2 regions of the Paraburkholderia sp. UCT70 genome follow, and region 1 is predicted to be linked to the other one. Evidence: riboswitches for the same ligand, from Rfam matches in the RefSeq annotation. Region 1 holds a riboswitch; the other holds the start of a gene.
The links. Region 1 has a riboswitch for thiamine pyrophosphate ahead of thiC (phosphomethylpyrimidine synthase ThiC). Riboswitches for the same ligand answer to the same signal wherever they lie in the genome.
Positions count from the first base shown of each region.

Region 2: it holds a riboswitch for thiamine pyrophosphate, as region 1 does, so the genes downstream of both, OKW41_RS39045 (FAD-dependent oxidoreductase) here and thiC (phosphomethylpyrimidine synthase ThiC) in region 1, are expected to answer to the same signal.

Region 1 covers NZ_JBNPVZ010000004.1:1,890,714-1,895,685, reverse strand. Annotated here, with positions in the region: gene OKW41_RS34315 (hypothetical protein) at 30-533, opposite strand; gene OKW41_RS34310 (glycine zipper 2TM domain-containing protein) at 767-991, opposite strand; gene thiC (phosphomethylpyrimidine synthase ThiC) at 1,137-3,068, opposite strand; TPP riboswitch at 3,157-3,274, opposite strand; gene OKW41_RS34300 (GreA/GreB family elongation factor) at 3,415-3,819, opposite strand; gene OKW41_RS34295 (hypothetical protein) at 4,411-4,869, shown strand.
Region 2 covers NZ_JBNPVZ010000004.1:2,883,081-2,888,052, reverse strand. Annotated here, with positions in the region: gene OKW41_RS39060 (hypothetical protein) at 1-123, opposite strand, end outside; gene OKW41_RS39055 (SDR family NAD(P)-dependent oxidoreductase) at 329-1,132, opposite strand; gene OKW41_RS39050 (ABC transporter ATP-binding protein/permease) at 1,129-2,880, opposite strand; TPP riboswitch at 3,312-3,435, shown strand; gene OKW41_RS39045 (FAD-dependent oxidoreductase) at 3,658-4,794, shown strand; gene thiS (sulfur carrier protein ThiS) at 4,854-4,972, shown strand, end outside.

The DNA.
Region 1 (4,972 bases):
GTGCGCGCTCCGCGACGAAAGAGGACAGGTCAATGCGAGTGGCCGCCCCCATGGCCGCCCCCATGGCCGCCCCAATGGCCGCCCCAATGACCGCCCCAATAACCGCCAATGCCGATCGCAATCGACGGTCCGTAGTAGGCGGGGTAGCCGTAATAAGCGGGATAAGGATAAGCCGGCGGCGGATAGTAGGCGGGATAAACCGGCGGCGCCGCATACACGGGCGCGGGGACCGCATAACCGGGCGGCATGTCTTGCGGTGCGACCTGCGTTTGCGCCTGGGCTTGAGGCGGCTGCTGTTGATCGGTCGCCGGCGCGGTCTGGTCGGCCGTGGTCGTGGGCGCGGTCGAATAGTACGACGGGTAATAGCCGGCGGGATAGTAGCCGGCGGGGTAATAGCAGCCTGCAAAAAAGAGACTCGAGGCGAGCACGCAAATCGCGGTGGCGGGCCGCGCGAAGCTCGCGGAAAAACTGGACGAATCGCATGGCGTCGAGAGGCGCACCACGCAAAGATGGGTGACGACGCGGGACTTCATGGCGCGCTCCTCGATGAACCGATGCCGCCTTGCGCGACGTCGTTATGAGGAGCTTACGCTCTTGCCGCGGCAGCGCTGTGGCAAAACCGCAACCGCATATTTCAGTCTATTTCCACGCGCGTCGTCGGGACGAGGGCGGACCGCATCCGCCGCACTCGGCAGTCCGGATCGTGGTTCGAAAAAATCGTTTGCTGTCCTGTATGAATCGTTAGACACGTCATCGGACGCAACGCTCACTTGCCGACCTGGTTACCGATGACGCCGCCTACCGCCGCGCCGCCCAGCGTCGACCAGCCATTGCCGCCGATCGCCGCGCCGGCCGCGCCGCCGACACCCGCGCCGATCGCGGTATCGCGTGTGCGTGGGGACATGTCGCCGCATGCCGCGAGACCCGCGACAAGTGAAAGGGCGGCTGCGACCGTACCGAGACGAGTACAGAGATCACGGATCGATTTCATGATGCTGACTCCGCTCGTTGTTGGAAACAGATGTTTCCTTCAGTGAGCACGCAACGTGCCTGCTCGATGCGGTGGAATAAAAAAGCCCGCCATGCCGGCGGGCTTCGATACTGCAGTGCTGGTTAGCGCGAATCGCGCAACCCGCTCATTGCCGTTGATAAATCTCCGCGCCTTGCTTCATGAACTCGATCGACTTTACTTCCATGCCTTTCTTCAGCGCTTCGTCGTCGGTGACGCCTTGTTGCGCGGCGAACTCGCGTACGTCCTGGGTGATCTTCATCGAGCAGAAGTGCGGGCCGCACATCGAGCAGAAATGCGCGACCTTGGCCGAATCCTTCGGCAGCGTTTCGTCGTGGAATTCGCGCGCCTTGTCCGGGTCGAGACCGAGATTGAACTGGTCTTCCCAGCGGAATTCGAAGCGCGCCTTCGACAGCGCGTTGTCGCGCACCTGCGCACCCGGATGACCCTTCGCGAGATCGGCAGCATGCGCGGCGAGCTTGTACGTGATGATGCCGGTCTTCACGTCGTCCTTGTTCGGCAGACCGAGGTGTTCCTTCGGCGTCACGTAGCACAGCATCGCGGTGCCGAACCAGCCGATCATCGCGGCGCCAATGCCCGACGTGATGTGGTCGTAGCCCGGCGCGATGTCGGTGGTCAGCGGCCCGAGCGTGTAGAACGGCGCCTCGTCGCACCAGTCGAGCTGCAGGTCCATGTTTTCCTTGATCAGCTGCATCGGTACATGGCCCGGACCTTCGATCATCACCTGCACGTCGTGCTTCCACGCGATCTGCGTGAGTTCGCCGAGCGTCTTCAGCTCGCCCAGTTGCGCTTCGTCGTTCGCGTCGTAGATCGAGCCGGGACGCAGGCCGTCGCCGAGTGAGAAGGCCACGTCGTAGGCCTTCATGATTTCGCAGATCTCTTCGAAATGCTCGTACAGGAAGCTTTCCTTGTGATGCGCGAGACACCACTTCGCCATGATCGAGCCGCCGCGCGACACGATGCCGGTCATCCGGTTCGCCGTGAGCGGCACATATTGCAGACGCACGCCCGCGTGGATCGTGAAGTAGTCGACGCCTTGCTCGGCCTGCTCGATCAGCGTGTCGCGGAAGATTTCCCAGGTGAGGTCTTCAGCCTTGCCGTTGACCTTTTCGAGGGCCTGATAGATCGGCACCGTGCCGATCGGCACCGGGCTATTGCGGATGATCCATTCGCGCGTTTCATGAATGTGCTTGCCGGTCGACAGATCCATCACCGTGTCGCCGCCCCAGCGGATCGCCCACGTCATCTTGTCGACTTCCTCGCCGATCGACGATGTCACCGCCGAGTTGCCGATGTTCGCATTGACCTTCACGAGGAAGTTCCGGCCGATGATCATCGGCTCGCTTTCCGGGTGATTGATGTTGTTCGGGATGATCGCGCGGCCGCGCGCGATTTCCTCGCGCACGAATTCCGCGGTGATTTCGGTGAGGCCGTTCGGACCGAACGCGCTCGCGCCGAATGCCTGGCCGGGGTGCTGACGCCCCATCATCGCGGCGAGCTTCGCGCCGTTCGGGCCGCTCGTCTTCAGGGTCTCGAGGTATTCGGCACGGCGCTGGTTTTCGCGAATCGCGATGTATTCCATTTCCGGCGTGATGATGCCTTGCTTCGCGTAGTGCATCTGCGTCACGTTCCTGCCGGCGATCGCGCGGCGCGGCGTGCGATGCAGTCCCGGAAAACGCAGCTGCGCGGTGGCCGGATCGGCGGCGCGCTCGCGGCTGAAGCTGCTCGACAGACCGGTCAGCGGCTCGGTGTCGCCGCGCTCCTCGATCCACGCCTGGCGCAGCGCGGGTAGACCCGCGCGGATGTCGATCTCCGCGTCCGGGTCGGAGTAGGGGCCCGACGTGTCGTACACGTAGATCGGCGGATTCTTTTCGCCGCCGAAGCTGTCGGGCGTGTCGGCCTGCGAGATTTCGCGCATCGGCACGCGGATGTCGGGGCGCGAGCCGCTCACGTAGACCTTGCGCGAATTCGGCAACGGCGCGACGGCGGCCTCGTCCACGTGGGCTTCGGCGGAAATAAACTTCGGATTGGCGTTCATGCAAGTCTCCGTACAAAGTGGGGCGGCTAAGCAGGAGACCGAGATGGAAGTAGTCGGAAATCGCGGAGAGGTGAGGCCCTTGAGGCTGGAGCGAAATCCGTACGCTTCCCTGCGCTGGCATTATCCAGATCAGGTTCAAAGGGTATTTCTCACCCACGCAACACGGACCTCCAGCTCCGCGCTACGCAGGACCCCCGCGTTAGCAGCGCACACGATACACCGCCCGCCGGCGGTTTGGCAACCTGTCTGAATGATTCAAAAACTGGTCCGGATGAAACCAGACATCTCCTATGCTTGATTCGAGATCGCATCAGACAGGGCAACTTACAGCGAGGGAACGGTCGGCTTACAGTGAAAAATCGTCGGCGGCTTCAGGCTGATACAGGATTTTGTCGAGCTTGAGCACTTTCTGATCGCCGCTGGGTGGCGTGAAGCGGATGCTCTCGCCGCGGCGCGCGCCGAGCAGCGCGAGGCCAGCCGGCGAGAACACGTTCAGGCGCCCTTGCCCGAAATCGGCGTTGGGCGGATAGACGACGGTCCATGTCATCTGTTCGCCGCTCGCCGTGTCGATCAGCGTCGCTTGCGAGTTCATCGTGACGACGTCGGCGGGGATGTCGTGCGAGTCGACGATCACCGCGCGTTCGAGCACATCGTCGAGCATGTGCTGCAACTTGGCGTCGGCAGCCGCGTATTTCTCGAGGCGGGTCACGTCGAGTTCGGTCAGGTAGCAGGTTTTGATCTTCTTCATCATCAGGACTCCGGATAAGGCGGTCATGGAAGGCGGCGTGCAACGACCCATGGGGTGGTCGGCGGATGAGTGGACGAATGGGAGAGCCCGGTGCCCGGCGACGCGGCCCTGGGTATTGGCGGGCTGCGTCAGCGAGGGCGCCGGGCGGCGTGAAGCGGGACCGTTCGGGACGTCTCGCCGGGGCCGTGCGACGCGACGTCCGCGCGCGCGCACTCGCCTGCGCGGCATGGGCGCAAGCGGGCGAGAGCACGGAAAGTCGGACGACGCAGAGAAGTCACGGGCAAAACGACCAGGTGTTGGGGAAGAGCGATCGAGAGGTGCCGGGCGACAAAGCGTGAGGCCGCGCGGCAGCAGCGAGACGAAAGTTTGATGTTAGCACGCTGTCTCACGCAGCTCCGTTTGCGACGTCGCGCCCGACGATTGACCGTTTTTGTGCGGTGCGAGAAGAAAGCGGTGTGGTCCGCATTGCGTTCAAGCCAGTCAGAGGATTGCCGTTAAACAAAGTGCAGCGAAGGCCGCACTCCAGCGAAGCGATTCGCGGGATGGCGCGTGAATGGCGCGAGGCGACTCGCGCCGATTGACAAAGAGGTGCACATGAAAGCGGAAAGCAGGCGGTGGCGAACGTTCGGTCGCACAGTCGCGGTGGTGGCATTGCTTGCCGCGCCGCTGGCGGCGCCGGCGGCATCGACGGTGACGGGCGGCGTGATCCGGTTCGAGGGGATGATCGTTGCACCGCCGATGCAGATCAGCGTGGATACGGCGCCCCCTGGCGTCGCCGTCGGTAGCGCGAGCGTCGCGGGTCAGCGCTTCTCGCGCACGGTGACGTTCAGCGCGCCGCCGGGCGTCGTCAGCGGGGCCGATGTCGCGCTCGAAGTGAACGGCGGCACGCAGTCGCGCGATCTGGTGGCGGCGCGGTTCGTCGATGGCACCGGGCGCGTCGCGACGGCCCGCGACGGCCACTACGCGGTCGATCGCGCGGGCGGCGTGCTGTCGCTGAACGCGAAGCGCACCGATACGGACACGCGCGTGACGGTGGTGGTCAGTTACGACTGAGTCGCGGGCGAGTTTTGGCTGGCTCATCCCATGCCGGAAAAAAAATTAAAAGAGGCTTGTCATAACCGGCCGCGCGGCTCGACAAACGTGCAGATTACGATCG
Region 2 (4,972 bases), 990 kb from region 1:
GTTCGGCACGGTCGTTTGCGCGGCATCGACGGCGTTCGTGAGCAGCAGCGCCGCGCCGCAGGCGAGCGCGATGCGCGGGAGCAAAGACGGGAGCAAAGGTGAAACACGGCGAGCGAATGACATGGGCGAGGAGTCCGAAGAGCGGTTGCGATGAAAGACGTGACTGACATCAACGAAGGCCGGCGCATGGCGCGGCCCGTACGACTATCGTCGCTGCTCGCAGGCATTTTCAAAGCGCGGAACAGCTTGCGCGCTCCGCAAATGCTTTCGAACTCTTCTCGTGTCTTTCCGGATGTTGCGTCCGGAGGTGCCGGCGCGCAGGCGAGGCTTAACCGAGCGTCAAGCCGCCATCGATGTGAATCACCTGGCCGGTGATGTGGCGTGCCGCGTCGGACAGCAGGAATGCGATCAGCGCGGCGACGTCGTCCGGTTCGGCAACATGACCGAGCGGCGTGGCTTCGGCGGCGTGCGCCCACACGGCCGCGTTGTCGGCGCTTGGGCCGCGATCCTTGCGCGTGTAGCCCGGCGCCACGCAATTGACGGTCACGCCGAGCGGCGCGAGCTCCGCGGCCGCCGTTTTCGCAAGCGCTTCGAGTGCCGCTTTCGCGGCCGCCGTCGCGGCGAATGGCGCATCCGCGCGATAGCGATGCGCGACGAACGAACTCAAGGCGACCACGCGACCGCGCTTCGATGTTTCGAGCGCGGGCATCGCGCGCCGCACGAGCGCGGCGAAGGCGGCTGGCATCGCGGCGAAGGCGGCGCCGAAGGTGTCGGGATCGAGCGCGGCCAGCGTTTGGCGCTGCGCATGGCCGGCGTTCGCGACCAGTTGATCGAGTGCGCCGAAGCTCGCAAGCGTCTGATGGATCACGTGCTCCGCCGCGCCGCGCTCGGCGAGGTCGCCGAACACGGTCGCGCAGCGTGCGCCGCTTGCCGTGCAGTCGGCGGCAACCTGCACGAGCCGTCGACGGGAGGCGTCGTCTGCGCCGCGCGCGTGCAGCATCAACGACGTATGCGGCGCCGCGAGGCGCCGTGCGAGCGCCGCGCCGATGCCGGAACCGGCGCCGGTGATCAGCACGACGCGAGCGGCGGCGCCGTGCGCTTCGCTGACGTGAGCGCCGCTCGCGTCGCTCACGCCGCTACCGCTTCGACAGAACGCTCGACGTCGAGCGTTTCGTCATGGAACGCTGCGAGCGATTCGCGATGCGCGACGCTGACGATCGCAGCCTTCGGCAACCGCTCGGTGAACAGCCGATAGAGCCGCGCCTCGTTTTCCGCGTCGAGCGCGCTGGTCGCTTCGTCGAGGAACAGGTAGTCCGGCTTGTGCAGCAGCACGCGCGCGGCGGCGAAGCGCTGCTGCTCACCCGGCGACAGCACGCGAGTCCAGTGCGCCGTTTCCTGCAGACGGTCCGCGTATTCCGACAGATGGCAGGTGATGAGCGCGTCGCGGCATTCGTCGTCGCCATAGGTGTCCGCCGCCGACGGATACGCGAGCGCCGCCTTCAGCGTGCCGATCGGCATGTAGCTGACCTGCGGGATGAACATCATGCGCGCGTTGACCGGTGCGTCGATCGAGCCGTCGCCGAACGGCCACAGGCCCGCGAGCGCGCGCATCAGCGTGCTCTTGCCGGCGCCCGACGGACCGCGCACGAGCCAGCGCGAGCCCGGCCGGATCGCGATATCGCGGATGCGCGACAGTGGGTTGCCATTGGGCAGCGCGAGCTGGAGGCTGTCGGTGGTAAGCGTGTTGCTGTCGACGAAATGCAGATTGATGCCGCCATGTTCCGTGGCCGGCGACACCGATTCCTTCAGACGCGGCGAATGCACGACGCGCTTGAATTCGCGCAACCGGTTCACGGTCGCGCGCCATTCGACGAGGCTCGTATAACTGTTGATGAACCACGAGAACGAATCGCTGACCGTGCCGAACGCGCTCGAAATCTGCATCAGCACGCCGAACGTGAATGCGCCCGCGAAGTAGCGCGGCGAGGCGACGACGATCGGGAAAATGATCGCGATCTGGCCATAGAAGCTCAGCACGAAGGTCAGGCGCTTCGTGTACTTCATTACCTGCCACCAGTTGTCGCGGATGCGGCCGAACAGCGTGCGCGCGTTCGTCTTCTCGGTTTCCATGCCGTTGTAGAACGCGATCTGCTCGGCGTTCTCACGCAGCCGGATCAAGCCGAAACGGAAATCGGCCTCGACTTTCTGCGCCTGATAGTTGATCGACACGAGCGGATGGCCGACCTTCTGCGTGATGAGCGAGCCGACCACCGCATACAGCGCGGCGGCCCACACCATGTAGCCGGGGATCTGCAGCGGCATGCCGCCGAGCGAGATGCTCAACGCGCCCGCGAGCGACCACAGGATCGTGATGAACGACACGAGCGTGACGACGGTCGACAGCAGATCGAGCGTCAGCGACAGCGTGGTGGTCGCGAACGACTGCAGGTCGTCGCTGATCCGCTGGTCGGGGTTGTCGGCGAGGCGGTCGCGCTCGATGCGGTAGAACGCGCTGTCGTTGAGCCACTCGTTCAGGTAGCGGGTGGTCAGCCACTGGCGCCAGCGGAAGCCGAGCATCTGGCGCAGATAGCGTCCATACACGGCAAGGATGATGAAACCGAACGCGAGTCCGGTAAAGATCATCAGCAGGTGCGGGAAGTCGTGGACGTTCTTCGCCTGCAGCGCGTTGTAGAAGTCCCTGCTCCAGCTATTCAGGCGCACGTTGATCCAGACGACGAGCAGGTTCATCACGATGATCGTGACGAGCAGCCCCCACGCGATGCCTCGTTCCTCGGAAACCCAGTAGGGCTTGATCAGGGTCCACGCGGAGACCTTTTCGTCGGGCGGCAGCGCGGGGCTGGCGGAAGTATGTGGTGTCATGAGCGTCCTGATGAAGTGCTGACCCGAAGTGCCATTCCGGCGTACGGGTCCGATCTGGTTGACCCATGTCGGGCGATCCCGCCAACAGCAGGCTCCTTTGCGAGGGCGTGGCTGCCGCGGGTCTGCGATACCTGGCCGGGCATCGCGCCATCACGCTCGATGAACGCGAGTCCGGACGGGCGCCCGATTCTGGCGTGACGCCCTTAAGCGAAAATTAATTTTCGGGGCCGGCATCCGCTGGGGTGCCGCCGCCACGCATGCGGCCACGAGCGCCGCGCGCGCCGCGTTTTTGCGGCACCGGTCACGGCATTGTGCCAGAGCGCCGGGCCGCTTCGCACCGGCATCTCGATAGACGGTGCCAGATCAAAATTGGGGTGGCGACCGCGGAGCGCTGGTTTGCGGGCGCCGCGCCTTTTATGGTCTAATGACCTGCGACGAAACAGGGGTGCTTCGCCCACAGGCGGCATGACTTTCATGCCGGGACGGCGAGGCTGAGAGAGACCCTTTGCACCCGATCCGGGTAATACCGGCGCGGGAAGTTTCCGGAAGCAACCGTCTTCCATTCCCCGCCGGGCGGCGAGCGCAGCTCACATGTGCACGTCGTGACCGGCCGGCTTCACCCGCCGGTTTCGTCCTGGGTACGTGCGTTTTTTGGCCGTACGGAAAGGACTCGATGACCGCCTATTCTTCAGACATGCATTTTTCCCTTCGTCACGCCGCCTCGGGCGAGCCGTGCCGTCTTGGTTTTGCCCACCGCAGTCGAACGGAGCGCGCGCGATGAACCGTCCCGCCCGACCCGATTTCGCCGTGCTCGGCGGCGGCCTGTGCGGCCGGCTGGTCGCGTGGCGCCTCGCTGGCGACGGGCATCGCGTGGCGCTCTACGAGCGCGGCGATGCCACCGGTTCGCAGGCTGCCGCGTGGGTCGCCGCCGCGATGCTCGCACCGCTGGCAGAGGCCGCGAGCGCCGAGCTGCTGATCACGCGGCTTGGCGCGAGTTCGCTCGAAAGCTGGCCGCGCGTGCTTGCCGAACTGCCGGAGCCGGTGTTTTTCCAGCGCAACGGCACGCTCGTCGTCTGGCATCACGCGGATCGCACCGAGGCGCCGCTATTCGAGCGGCGCGTGCGTGCGAACGCGCCGGCCGAGTTGCTCGACGGCGGCTTCGTCGCGTTGGCGGGCGCGCAGCTCGGCGCCGCCGAACCCGCGTTGGCCGGCCGCTTCAGCCAAGGCTGGCTGCTGCCGCGAGAAGGCCAGCTCGACAACCGCCAGGTGCTGTCCGCGCTCGCGGCCGGGCTTGCCGAGCGCGGCGTCGACACGCACTGGAACACGCCGATCGACGACGCATCGCTGCCCGAGGCCGGCATCACCATCGATTGCCGCGGGCTCGGCGCGAAGCCGGTGCTGCCGACGCTGCGCGGCATCCGCGGCGAAGTGGCGCGCGTGCATGCGCCTCACCTGCAGCTGACGCGCCCGGTGCGGCTACTGCATCCGCGTTACCCGCTGTATATCGCACCGAAGCAGAACGGCCTCTACGTGATCGGCGCGACCGAGGTGGAGGGTGAGGACATGTCGCCCGTCAGCGTGCGTTCGGCGCTCGAGTTGCTGAGCGCGGCGTTTTCGGTGCACCCGGGCTTCGGCGAGGCGCGCATTCTCGAGCTGAATTCGCAGTGCCGGCCGACCTTGCCCGATCATCGTCCCGCGCTGCTGTGGGACGGCGCGCGCACGCTGCGCGTGAACGGCCTGTACCGGCACGGCTACATGATCGCGCCCGAAGTCGCCGACGAAGCCGTGCGCTTCGCGAGCGCGCTGCTCGACGGCCGCGTCGGTGATGCCGACGCATTCGCCGGCTGGCGGCGCGACTCACGCTGGAGCGAGCTGTTCCAGCAGCATTTCGCGCGCGAGCCGGCCCGAGCGTAGCGGCCAACGTGCCGCGCGCGATGCCGCTTGCGCCATCGATTGAACCGTATTCGAACACCATGGACATTCATATCAATCAGAAGCCGTTGTCGCTGCCCGAGGGCGCGACTGTCGCCGATGCGCTCGCCGCCTTTGGCGCACGTCCGCCGTTCGCGGTCGCGCTCAACGGCGATTTCGT